3 regions of the Paenibacillus residui genome follow, and region 2 is predicted to be linked to each of the others. Evidence: riboswitches for the same ligand, from Rfam matches in the RefSeq annotation. Region 2 holds a riboswitch; each other region holds the start of a gene.
The links. Region 2 has a riboswitch for cyclic di-GMP ahead of ACFQ03_RS09920 (EAL domain-containing protein). Riboswitches for the same ligand answer to the same signal wherever they lie in the genome.
Positions count from the first base shown of each region.

Region 1: another riboswitch for cyclic di-GMP. It lies ahead of ACFQ03_RS06175 (hypothetical protein); the one in region 2 lies ahead of ACFQ03_RS09920 (EAL domain-containing protein).
Region 3: another riboswitch for cyclic di-GMP. It lies ahead of ACFQ03_RS06155 (hypothetical protein); the one in region 2 lies ahead of ACFQ03_RS09920 (EAL domain-containing protein).

Region 1 is NZ_JBHTIU010000022.1:63,995-68,212, forward strand. Features, by position in the region: gene ACFQ03_RS06165 (putative bifunctional diguanylate cyclase/phosphodiesterase) at 1-614, opposite strand, end outside; gene ACFQ03_RS06170 (beta-ketoacyl synthase N-terminal-like domain-containing protein) at 619-1,812, opposite strand; gene ACFQ03_RS06175 (hypothetical protein) at 2,288-2,509, opposite strand; cyclic di-GMP riboswitch class II at 2,594-2,677, opposite strand; gene ACFQ03_RS06180 (hypothetical protein) at 3,087-3,590, opposite strand; gene ACFQ03_RS06185 (HAD-IIIC family phosphatase) at 3,904-4,218, opposite strand, start outside.
Region 2 is NZ_JBHTIU010000030.1:52,807-57,024, forward strand. Features, by position in the region: gene ACFQ03_RS09905 (PAS domain S-box protein) at 1-691, shown strand, start outside; gene ACFQ03_RS09910 (DUF2269 family protein) at 879-1,322, opposite strand; partial or broken gene ACFQ03_RS09915 (AraC family transcriptional regulator) at 1,385-1,573, opposite strand; cyclic di-GMP riboswitch class I at 1,838-1,924, shown strand; gene ACFQ03_RS09920 (EAL domain-containing protein) at 1,905-2,711, shown strand; gene ACFQ03_RS09925 (hypothetical protein) at 2,731-3,078, shown strand; gene ACFQ03_RS09930 (GGDEF domain-containing protein) at 3,081-3,875, shown strand; gene ACFQ03_RS09935 (hypothetical protein) at 4,119-4,218, opposite strand, start outside.
Region 3 is NZ_JBHTIU010000022.1:59,434-63,651, reverse strand. Features, by position in the region: gene ACFQ03_RS06165 (putative bifunctional diguanylate cyclase/phosphodiesterase) at 1-1,455, shown strand, start outside; gene ACFQ03_RS06160 (hypothetical protein) at 1,533-1,715, opposite strand; cyclic di-GMP riboswitch class II at 1,924-2,006, shown strand; gene ACFQ03_RS06155 (hypothetical protein) at 2,420-2,812, shown strand; gene ACFQ03_RS06150 (polysaccharide biosynthesis protein) at 3,701-4,218, shown strand, end outside.

The DNA of each region.
Region 1 (4,218 bases), on a different contig from region 2:
AAGACTCCTACTATTCCTGCCAGGAAGGAGACAACGCAGAAGACCAGGAAGAAAAAGCGCATATGACGATTGATTACGGAACGGCTGATAACGAGACAAAGGATCAAGCTGCACAAAAAGATTACAAGAACTACCGCGATCAGAAATTGGAACTCACCGTAGATCGGGTATAAATATTTGGCATTTTGCGGATGCTCCACATAATAAAGCTTCTCGATTCCCTTGGAACTCCAGCCCAGCAGATAGACAATAAAAGAAAACGCATAATAGATCAATATAAACCGGATGCTTACCAAATGTTCGACTAATCTGCCGAAACGGCGTTTGACAGTCTTGGGCCCTTCCAGATCATGATAAACAATGTGGGCTATATATAAGGAAGCCGGCCCCAGCATAATAAAACCAAAGCGAAAAAACCGGAACAACCTGTCGATTTGTTCCGGGGTCCACCATTCATATCCATATAGAATGGCCACATCCAACTGCCAGACGCTGATAAACAGCATAAAAATGAAGAACCCTCTGGCTAATCGGGTTTTCCTGAATGTAAATACTGTAGCCACACCGAGAAATAGCGGTACGACAGCAAAAGCGATCATTGTAATAAAAAGCATCCGCTTAATTCGCTCCTTGAGAATTAGACAGTAGAAGACATGTGTTGTTCCCGCCGTACCCATGAGTTGTTATCGCTACATGATTCACTGTTTCATACCGGACCGACTTCACGATGGGAAGGTCTTCGTAGCCATCCCCCTCTGTCTTGATCGTTGGCGGTATAAATCCGTACTCCATGGATAGAAGAGCCGATATGACTTGCAGGCTGCCGATCGAGGCGAAGGAGTGTCCGATATTTCCTTTAATAGAAGTAATCGGAACCGATGAGCCGAACAGAGCGCGATGCGTAATGGCCTCCACCTGGTCGTTAACTTTCATTCCCAGAGCTTGACTATTCACATAGGTCGGTTGAATACCTCCAACGGCTCCCTTCATCGCAGCGATCATATTCTGTCCTGTCGTATCCGACTCGAAGATGGATAGGCCATCATTGTTGCTATGAATTCCCGTCAGCACTCCGTATATTCGGGCTCCCCGCCTCTTGGCGCGGCTCTCCAGCTCCATAACCAGAACCGCCGCTGCTTCAGAGACGACAAAACCGTCGCTCCTCAGGGAGAAGGGCACTCCGGCACTGGAAATATCGGTCTCTCGTGACATAGCGCCTAATCTCATGAAACTGTATACGCTGCCAACCGTAATTGGCGCGTCCGATCCGCCGACAATGCAGATTTCGCACTGCCCGCTCTCCAGAAGCAGCTTCCCCATCATCATCGCATCGACTCCGGCGGTACAGCCAGTGCTCAGGGTGAAGGCTTGGCCCTTTATACCCAAGTGCTGGGAGATCGCAGCCGTAATGCTGTGCGGGTTGCCGGCTCCGGCGCCGGAGATCGGAAACTTCCGGTACTGCCGACTGCCGCTGATAAGCGCGTATTCCTCAATCTCCTTCAATCCCCCGACGGATGTTCCCATGATAATGCCCGCTTGCTGCTCATCTCCCTTGAGCCCGGCCATTTCGGCAGCCTCCTCCGAGGCGGCAATGGCCATTCGGGCCACACGAGGATAATATCGATATTTGCGATCGGGAAGTGAAATCAGCTCATCATCAATTCTGCCGCAAATGATGTCAGATCCATTAGGTCCCAAGCCGGAAACGAGCTGTTGTGTACAAACCCCGTTCTCTAATATATCCCTGAAATGAATTTTATTACCAATACCAGGAGCTTTTAATCCATAGCCCGTTATAACAACTCGATCCAATGCCATTAACCTCCGCGTTTAATTGAAGTGCTGCTGCGAATAAACTATTGATTATTAGGGCTTATATCCTGATATAAGAGCTGTACACCGGATTAGGCTCTTTCTCTATATACCGAAACTTTGATTACGGAAGTAAACCTATTCAGTTAACACAATCATCGGATCAAAGCTTGCAGCGTCCATCTGGTCCGTATCGGAATCTTCCCAATGCTCCCCGCCTGATGATTTCTGTCAGAGCATGTCAATCCGCCAGCCATTCATTGCTCGCAACCCGTTACATTGTTCCGGCGGAATTGGCTTCATAGTTCCTCCAGGCTATGTAAAGGTCTTCAAAGAAAGGAATATGGAAGCAGATCGTCAATCCCCGAAGCCATACGGATTCGCATAACCGATGATGACCATCCTGATTTACTGCAGTTATTAGATAATATAGATGAAGCAGCTATTACATAATATAGAAGATATTCTACATAACTTATAATAATCCTTTTTTATCCTGCGAACATTTTGAAAAATCCAGTCTAAATTGATAGAACTCTCTAGGATATGCCCGGCTGTTAATTTTCACGGTATTGGCCGTCACCCACTCCACCTCGCCTCCGGAATCGATCAGATGATCCTTATCCCAGATAGAGACACGCTGTTTGGTTATGAGCGCCAGTACAAAATCACTATCGTTCTTAATGTACCGATTCAAAAAATCACCTTCCGAATAGTCATATTTTCAGCCTCACGGTTTAGATAGGGGCCAAAAAAAACACAAAACCACCTCTCAATTAAAATGAAAGATGGTCGGTTGCACTACTAGCTCCATCTATCCCAAGTGCCCACATAAGGAATAGACTTCAACGCTCCCCTATACAATTTTTCAGGTCGGTAATCCTTGATGTTGTTAATATTTTTAATAATCTACCTCTATTATATAATGATTTCCAGTTTTGAAAACCCAAAATATTATTGCGCTTTCATAGGATTTGACAAAGTTTTTTTATCAGCGTCAAAAGTCTCTTGTTTTGGCGAAAAACGTAAATTAATCGCTTGGAAATTACGACTTAAGGCTGTCTGTTCCGGTGATGTCCGTTTAGTCCAAAAGTGGTCTTTAAGTTCTTCAGAACTAGAATTTGGCCGCTATTTATTTTGCTAAAATATGGCCTGTTTCCTATTTTTCGGATTCACTGCGGCTGCCCTTGCCCGAAAATATTAAAGCGGCTTACTCAGGGAAGCCGCATGAATAATGCATAGATGGCAAGCCACAACGGAACGGGCCGGGCGGCCTATATGCTTTCCGCGTTTTTCTTCTGGTCATACGAAAGCACATAGGGAAGGTGATAGACGTAAGTCCCATTCTCGGCGATCTTCAAATGAGCGAATCCCTGCTCTCTTAAAGACTCCAAATATTGCTTCGCTACTTCCAGCGAGAACTCGGATCCCAAGGCAATATCTGCAGGAGTGACGAGACCGTCCTGGGATACGGCAATGGCCAGCACGATTTTCTCCAATTGCTGATCCTTGGAGGGGTCATAATCCGGCTCCGGCAGGTCATATTTTGTTTTCTTCAGATGACCGAGAATATAGAGGGCAACGCCGAGCGGAAGAATCCCGAACAGAAGAATCATAATGAGAAATAACCCGATTTCATCCACTCCGTTCGTCAGCATAACAATAAACCAAAGAATACTCCAAATAATCATTAATACAGCGGCAGTTTTTAATAGAGCCCGTTTTGTCTTGAACCACAATCTTCTGACCAACAGATTGCTGTCTCTGTCTTTCTTCATGACCGTAAACCTCACTCAGTTTTTATTAGCCACGCGAAACGCGGCAAATGGAAATATTTGGACCCGCCCCAAATTAGGCCAAAATTCCTTGTCTCCGTGAATGACCTACTCTCCTTTTCATTTAATCATGTTACGCCGCCAATTGGAACCATTTCTTTGTCTTTTTTCGATAAATAGACGGAGATACAGATGAAGCACCCCGGCATCCGAACTGAACGACCGCGTAAAATCTTTCCGCTCGGGCCGGACTTATAGTTTGCTTCCCGTAAAGGGAGGAAAGGGAATCAAAGGTGAAATCGCCGTTTTGAAGTCCCTAGTTGAGCTTCGCTTCAATAAAGCGGACCACGTTTCCGACAGTTGACAAGGACTCCAGCAGCAGATCGTCTTCATCGAAAACGACCCGGAATTCATTCTCCAGCTCCGCAATCAGTTGAACGGCCGTCACCGAATCCAGAATCCCGCGGCCGCCCAGCAGCACGGTCTCCGGTCCGACCTCCGGCCGCCCCCATAGCTTGGCTACCAAGCTGATCACTCTTCGCTCCACCTCATCGCCGTTCCTCTCTTCCACTGGTTCTGTCGCTTTGCGCGGGCTGTGAACATGGATCCAATCCGGCGTCAGATAAGAAAC
Region 2 (4,218 bases):
CATCACCGAGCTGAAGCAAACGGAAGAATTGCTGCGCAAAACCGAGAAACTCGCTGTTGTCGGTCAATTGGCGGCAGGAATTGCCCACGAAATCCGCAATCCGCTTACGACGCTTAAAGGCTTCCTAAGCTTGCTGCAATCTGCCACAACTGCGACGAACATCTGGTATCTGGAAGTCATGCTGTCCGAAATCGAGCAAATGGAGTCCATTACCGACCAGCTCTTGACTGTAGCCAGGCCGCAAACCATCAGGATGGAAAAGAGAAATCTGGAAGCTTTGATACGGCAGGTTTCTTCATTTTTGTATCCGCTTGCAACGATGCATAATGTACAGATTTCAGTGGAATCGGACTCTAGCGACTTGCTCGTCGAATGCGAAGAAAACCAGCTTAAGCAAGTTTTCATCAATATTATCAAAAATGCGATTGAGGCGATGCCGCAGGGCGGACAAATTGCCATGAAGGTGAGGCGGTCCGGGGATTTCGTTTCGGTTCAAGTGGCGGACTCCGGCTGCGGCATACCGCAGAACAGAATCGCCCGCTTGGGCGAGCCATTCTACAGCTTAAAGGAGAAGGGGACCGGCCTCGGGTTAATGATCTGCTACAAAATTATCAAGGAGCATAAAGGAACCCTTCAAATTGACAGTGAAGTAGGCCGGGGAACGACCGTCGAAATTATTTTGCCGCTCTAGGCAGTTATAAAGTCATAAAGTTCAGGTTGCGCGGCTAAGAACGCCCCAAAGTGATTTGCTAACTGGGTTATATATGCACGGGTGAATTCAGGACCCTGGAGACAAATCTTTTCTTCCGTATCTCAACGATATGCCCACTAACTATATACTTTACGTAGGGCATTTACCCTGCTCCACTGCTTTTCATTTACGGTTTTAACGCCATCAATATGATAATGGCAACGACGAGTAGTTTACAAAACCAATCATAAGGAGTCAGTTTACTAGACAAGATTTTATATTGTTGCGGAATCTCTTCACTTTCACAGGTTCTGATCATTTCATGCATAGTTTTCATTTTAGGTCCGATAACCATTTCCGAGTAAAGGCTGAAAACTACGAACAAAGCAATGGATGTGTCGAACCACAACATCTGAAACAGTGACGGGTTGATCCATCCCATCAATAATCCTGTAAGCAATAAAGCGATCCAACCAATAGTGGCCGCCTTATTCAGTTTCTCAACGCCTTGATGTGCATATTTTAATTCAAGTGCCAACCATACAGCGGAAGCTTGCCGATATGACTGGAAAGCTTGATCCTGAGAACGTAAAGTATACGAAAAGCGGCGATATGTGAACCCCTCCCCCAAACCAATTCGTGATAAACTATTAGACTTGAGAAGTTCCTCATATTATATTTTTTAGAATACGACCGAATAAGATTCAAGGCTTTTTCTAGACGCTTTTCCCTCAAATAACCAAATACGGTCGTTCCATATAGTTCTTTAAAACCAATTTTTAATTTGTTGTCGTTAATGCCAATCATACGGGATAATTCGAGCAGCGAGGGGGGATTTGCCATACGCTCCAACATTATATCGCGTGCCTGCTGTATTTTTTGCCTTTCAATGCTGGATAATTTGGGAAGGAAGCTTCGGCTCAACGAGATAGTGCGTCAGAAGTTCTTTTTTCCGATTATAAGTCCATAAAAACAAATCCCTGCCGCCAGGTTTTATAGGCCTTACAAACTATTTTTTCAAACAAAAACGGCAGAATGGTTAAATTTTGAAAAAAGAACACATGTTTTGTAGGAATCTGTCGCTTGATGGCGAATTTGATAATAGGTACAAAGGATTGCTAATGGTCCTTTCGACGGGTATGCTCAGTACGATAATCGCAAACCTCTTGAAAAATTGGGACGCAAAACCTACGGGCCTAAGGATCTGCTTTCTATGGCGGCCGGGTTGCCGAAATGGTCGTTCTATCCGGAAAGGAAATTAGTCATGCCATCCACACAAGCTCTTATCAAACAAGAAGATTTATATCACGAGTTCCAGCCGATCTGCCATCTTCATACCCACAAGACGATTGGCTATGAAGCTTTAATCCGCTGCTCAACGGAACCAAGAATCGATCGGCTGTTCCGGGCCGCTGCAAGACATAATATGCTGTTCACGCTGGACACCCTTTCCATTTATAATGCAATTTCCGCGTGCTTTGCTGATCCAGGGAGGGTGGAATCCGATCAGCACCTGTTCGTGAACGTATTCCCTTCGACCTTATCTTCGGATCGATTTACCAGATTCATATTTAAGCTCATGCAGCGGTACGGAAAGTACGCCCACAATATCGTATTCGAAATTAATGAAGCCATCTCGGAGATGGACGACTGGGACACCGGGCAATTTCTGAGAAACATCCATCTGCTGCGGGATTGCGGCTTCCTGGTTGCGCTCGATGACGTTGGAGAAGGGGCAACCACCTTGAAGAGAATCGTGGAAATCGGCCCCGACTTTATCAAGATGGATCGTTTCTTTGCCAAGCACCTGCTCTTCAGCAAACAGAAGCAAAAATTGTTAAAGTTCTTCGTTGATTTCTGCGGAGACGAATCTAATCTGATTCTGGAAGGAATCGAAGAGATTGAGGATTTGCGGCAATCCTGCAAGCTAGGCGTTCCCTTCGGCCAAGGCTATCTGCTGGCGAAGCCCGGCCCTCTGCCGGGTCGTCCACCGACCTCGTTTCGCTCAATCGAAGATTAAGGGAGTTATGACATTGGACATGAGGACGAATTATTCCAAAAGAGCTATGCTTTCATTGAAATTTTCCGAATTTGAAATGCCTCCGATGCAGGACATGCTCATTATCGGAAAAAGGGCGCCGATTGGTCCGGAAGCCGCACGCCGTATGGCGGAAGCACTGTCTCCCGAACAATTCTCCATCATCGAACTGGAGCACCCCCGAGTGGAAGCCGTTCTGGTGCGTAACTCGCTGTTGCAAATGCTGGAAAAGAAAGTGCTCATCGGCATTATTTTGGAGGAGGTGGAAAACCTGCTCAGCGATTCGATGGTGCTTCGTTCGGAGCTAAAGATCGAGATAGCCGTGCATCGGGAGGTGGATATGAGTTGAAAGTGGCCGATGTGATGACTTCGCCGGTTCACAGCGTTTCGCTTGGAAAGAGCGTATGGTACGCTTCGCAGCTAATGTCCGAACTAAAAATCGGCTCGCTGGTCGTCGTTGAAGCAAGAGAAGTTGTCGGAATCATTACCTCTCGAGACGTCCGGACCGCGCATCCGAACCGGATCGTGGCCGACGCAATGACGCCTAACCCGATCTGCGTCCCGGAGCATGTTTTCGTATGGGATGCGCTTCTGCTGATGGAACAAAACAGGATTGAACGACTGATTGTCCTCCGGCAAGGAGAGCTCGTTGGCATCGTCACACGAGAGTCTCTGACTACCCGGCTGTCCGAATGGTACGATTCGCTAACACAGCTGTATGGTTCCTCCTATATTCATGTGATAGGAGAGGAGCTGCTCGCGAGCGGTCGGTCCTTCCAGCTGCTGTTCATCGATCTGAACCGCTTCGGCGAAGTAAACAAGCGGTTCGGGCATCCGGTCGGTGACGACATGATCCGTGAATTTTCGAACAAGCTGAAGTCGCTGTTCGGACCGGGCGATTACATAAGCCGCTATGCCGGAGACGAATTTGCCATTATTACGCAGAAATCCGATGAAGAAGTGCAGCGAATTATCGATCAGCTCTCCTGCGGTCAATCGGTCGGCAGGGCCAGCGTCTCGGCCGATACCGGCTGGGTGAACGAACGGGTTGTGCCGGAATTCGGACAAATGACCTTCCGCGAGTTGATTTCCAAGGCAAGCATGCTGTCCACGCAAGCGAAGATCGACTATGCGGGCCGGAGGTAACCGCTTGAGCGCCTGCCGCATAGTCTGGCCTTAGTGCATTCGAATGTATCCGATAAGGAAAGCGAAATGCAACCGGGAATGCCTCCTCAGGCTGTCCCGGTTTTTTTTTCGGAGATTGACGCACCGGCTGCTCAAGTTATGCCAATACTGAAATTTTCCTTTGTACGATTCGGCCAGTGCAGACCTTGTAAACATAGTAACAACGGTTGGTCAAATCAACCAATCCCAAGACCCGCTCCTCGATCACTGCATTTTTCTCTTGTAGAAAACCCTCGACCCGAAGAAAACGACATTCCCTCCCAATAAGATGGTAAATTCCCATCCCGTTTTACCTACAGTAAAG
Region 3 (4,218 bases), on a different contig from region 2:
GGAATGGAGGAAACCGTCGGCCTGGAGGAGAAGTTTGTAGACGCGCAAGGTCATTTAAAATGGGTCCGGGTCTCCAAGATGCCGATCCATACCAGCGGGGGCAAGCAGCTTCTCTGTATCGCAACGGATATAACAGACTACAAGAGATACCAAGAGCAAATTATAAATCTGGCGTATCATGATTCATTGACCGGGCTGCCTAACCGGCTGCTGTATAACAATCGGTTGGCAGAAGCGATCACCACCTCGGAGCCGGGGCGGCTCGCGGTGATGTTCCTCGATCTGGACCGGTTCAAGCTGATCAACGATACGTTCAACCATACTACGGGGGACCTGCTCCTTAAGCTTGTAGCCGAACGGCTGCAGAAGTGTCTGCGGCCATCGGATACCGTATCGCGGCGTGGAGGGGATGAATTCAATATTATATTGAAGGATGCCACCCGGGAGGATGCTATACAAATTGCCAATGCCATTCTAAATGTATTCGATAAGCCTTATTGGCTGGACGGTCTTGAGCTTTATGTCTCAACCAGCATAGGGATAAGCATATACCCGGAGGACGGGGATGATGTCGAAACGCTGATTCGAAATGCGGATACCGCGATGTACCGCGCTAAGGAAAAGGGGAAAAATCATTATCAGTTCTATACGCCGGATATGAACGAAACGAACATGAGGAGAGTGCTGCTCGAGAAGGAAATGCATAAAGCATTGGAGAAAGGGGGATTCGAGTCGTGTATGGTGGTCTATCAGCCGCAGGTAAATGTCGCCACCGGTTTACTGACGGGAGTGGAAGCACTTCTGCGGTGGGATCATCGGGAATTAGGAATTATTTCTCCTTCTGAATTCATCCCGATCGCGGAGGAAAGCGGGCTGATTGTTCCGTTAGGGAAGTGGGCGCTGCGAATGGCTTGTTTGCAAAATGTAGCCTGGCGGAAAGCCGGTTACCTGCCTGTTCGGGTATCCGTTAATTTGTCCCCCCGCCAATTCCGGGATGAACGATTGATGGGGATGATTGAAGAGGTGCTGGAGGAGACAGGTATGGATCCTGCGTGCCTCGAGCTGGAAATAACGGAAAATATGGCGGTGCAGGGTGCCGACTACTTCGTGCGCAAACTGGCGGAGCTGAGAAGTCTCGGGGTGCAGCTTTCCATTGATGATTTCGGGACAGGCTATTCGTCCCTCAGCTATCTTAATAAGCTGCCTGTGCATAAGCTTAAGATTGACCGGTCGTTCATCCGGGATCTGAACACAAGTGTTGAGAATGCTGAAATCATTACCAGCATCATATCCATGGCCCATAAATTGAACCTTAAGGTAATAGCCGAAGGTGTGGAAACCGAAGAGCAGTTGAATTGGCTGGCGGGGAATGGCTGTGACGAAATCCAGGGATTTCTGATCAGCCGGCCTTTGCAGGCCGCCCAGCTGGAACGGAAGGGGATGTTAAGGCGCTGAGCGCGCCATCCCCTTGCCGAGTTTCCATAAGGAAAGCAATGCAGATGCAGTCGTCTGGTCCTATATAAGGAGCCGGATCAGATGACTGCTTGGTCGGAAGAATGCTGATACGTATCGGAGCTGGCCACTTCCTCCCTGGTGATTCGGTCCACAACCCGGTAATTCCAGCCCAGGAAGTTGAGAAGCGCCTTTTTGTGATTGCTTTCCATCATCGTGATCCACATTCCACGGTTGGTATGGCCCACTGTTAGCTTTTGCAATACATATCTCTTCACTTTGGATCACCGCTCCATCTCTGTAATGATAATGCCTTGACCATCCTAAGTATATGACAGCTTGATAGAAGAGTATGTCACGCAAAAAAAGTTAAAATTTTTAATTAAATTCCTCATAATTCGACAAAAATTGTTTCCGATTTGCTATATAATGGAGACAACTGTTAAAATAATGTATAACTTAATATCCTTTACCTGATTGGGAGTTTTGAAGTCTATTCTGTATCTGGGCACTTGGAATAGATGGAGCTAGTAGTGCAACCGACCATCTTTTGTCATATATCATGACGAAAGATGGTTTTTTGTTTCAAAGGGGCAAACAAGCTTTAGTTCGTATGTCCTTGAAGCATGGGGAAAGGAATTAAGTAGAAGGTTTGGAACGCCTTTATCATCGGATTTCAACTCCTGTGGTAATTCATTCATAAATTGTATAAGGAATCTGAGGATTAACTTAAGATGGGACGTCCGAACCTGGCGTGAAGTATTAATTAGCCGCTGCTTAATCAAGAATGAACCGATCCCTTAGGCTGCTGCCGTTCTCTATAAAGAGAGCGGATCGCTTATCCCGGCTGTACATAGGGCAGAAAATTTAGAGCGAGACCGGCAGACAGGGCAACGGGTTGTGAAATCAAGCAGGCAGGCATAGCTTCATCCGCAGTAAAAGGACAAAAGGAACAGAAGGTGAGATGATGAATAGAAAGTGTACCATCCCGGGGTGTGACAAGCCGTTGAAGGCGAGAGGGCTATGCTCTATGCATCACCAGAGATGGTGGAGAAATGGCGATCCGTTAGTGCTGAAACAGCAAATCATGAAGATTTGCAAAGTGAAGGACTGCGGGGAGCCGGCCAAATGCAAAGGCTATTGTTCTGTACATTATGCCAGATGGAGAAAGCATGGCGATCCGAATCATGTGCGTGAAGTTATCCGTATATGTACGGTCGAGAACTGCGGCAAAAAACATCGGGCCAGAGGTCTATGCGCTTCCCATTACCAAATCTGGGCCAGGAACAGAGACCTGCTTAAATCAGGAGACAGCAATAAAATCAATTTTCGGAAATTGCTTTATCGAAACATGCCTTAGAGGCATGTTTTTTTGTTTGGAAACGCTGCTGAATGTCTGGTCCCCGAATAGCATCCGGGATAGGAATCTAACAATTGGGCTCCATTTTGTGGGATTATGTTGGCTGCGAAGACGTCTTTGAGAAGACTTATGTAAAGTTCTTATTAATTTAATAAGATTACTCAACAATTTTCTACATGGATTTAAGACAACGCAGTCACAGGTTTTCAACAAAAAACGTGACTAACGCTCTACGATTTATGGATTTTTCGATTAATTATTGATGGGATCACATCCTAGTTTATGCCAGCGGAACTAATTTCTATCGGAGCTACTATAGTCTGTTTGTAGCTTGTGAGCTTTTTGTTCCCTATGTATAATCTTGGCAAATAACGCAGTTGTTAGCTTTCCGGTCAAGATAATAAGTCGAATCGGATAGCATAATCCCGGATAAGCCGACATCCGTTGACAAGAGACAACAAGGCAGGGAGGCCATCCCGGTTAATCTATTTGTAGAGAATTAACGGTATGGACAGGGGCAATTCTGTGAGTAAGCTCCTTGAGAAAGCCCTTCCTTCGGGGATGAATGCCGCTTGAAGAGATTGTTGTGAAATCGCATTCGGCAGCAGCTTTGTAAGGATATCACGGGGAATCTCTTGTTGGAACACAACTTCGATCCGTCTGCGGCGGCGACGAGCGGCATGTCCGACGACTGCCGGTTAGTAGTATGAACCGGGAGAATGGTTGCGGAATGAAAAATTTCATTCAGGACACTAATAGGGTCCTAAGAATCAACTTTAGGAGATTAAGACGAATTTTGCGGCATGTCTGTTTCTTGTTGTCGGTTTTGGTTAATAACAACACTGCAGGATCTTCTTTATGAAAAAGCTCCTAAGGAGGGATTAGGGATTGAGTTATTCAAAAAGATTGATACTGCTGATGGGTATCGATTCTGTCATCGTCATCTTCGCGATTTACGTAAGCAATTATGTGGCGTCATCTTCCTTCAGCCCATTCTCCTACACACTGGCGGTTAGCGCAGCAACTTTGTTTACATGCCATCATTTGTTTGCCTATAGGTACAAGCTGTACAAAAAGGTGTGGAGATACGCAAGCGTCATGGAGCTGCTCTCGATTTTCAAAGCGGTTACTTTCTCTGCAGCGATCACGATGCTGGTTCAGGGACTGCTGGCCGGACAAATTTACTGGAAGATCATGCTCATTACTTGGATGATGCACATGATCCTGATCGGCGGACTTCGCTTCTCCTGGAGGATGTACCGCGACAAATTTGTCCATAGAATAGGCAACCGCAAGCGAACCTTGATTGTCGGAGCCGGTTCCGCCGGGACGCTGGTAGCCAGACAGCTGATGCAGAACCCGGATGTGGAGCTCTATCCGCTGGCATTCATCGATGACGATGAGAC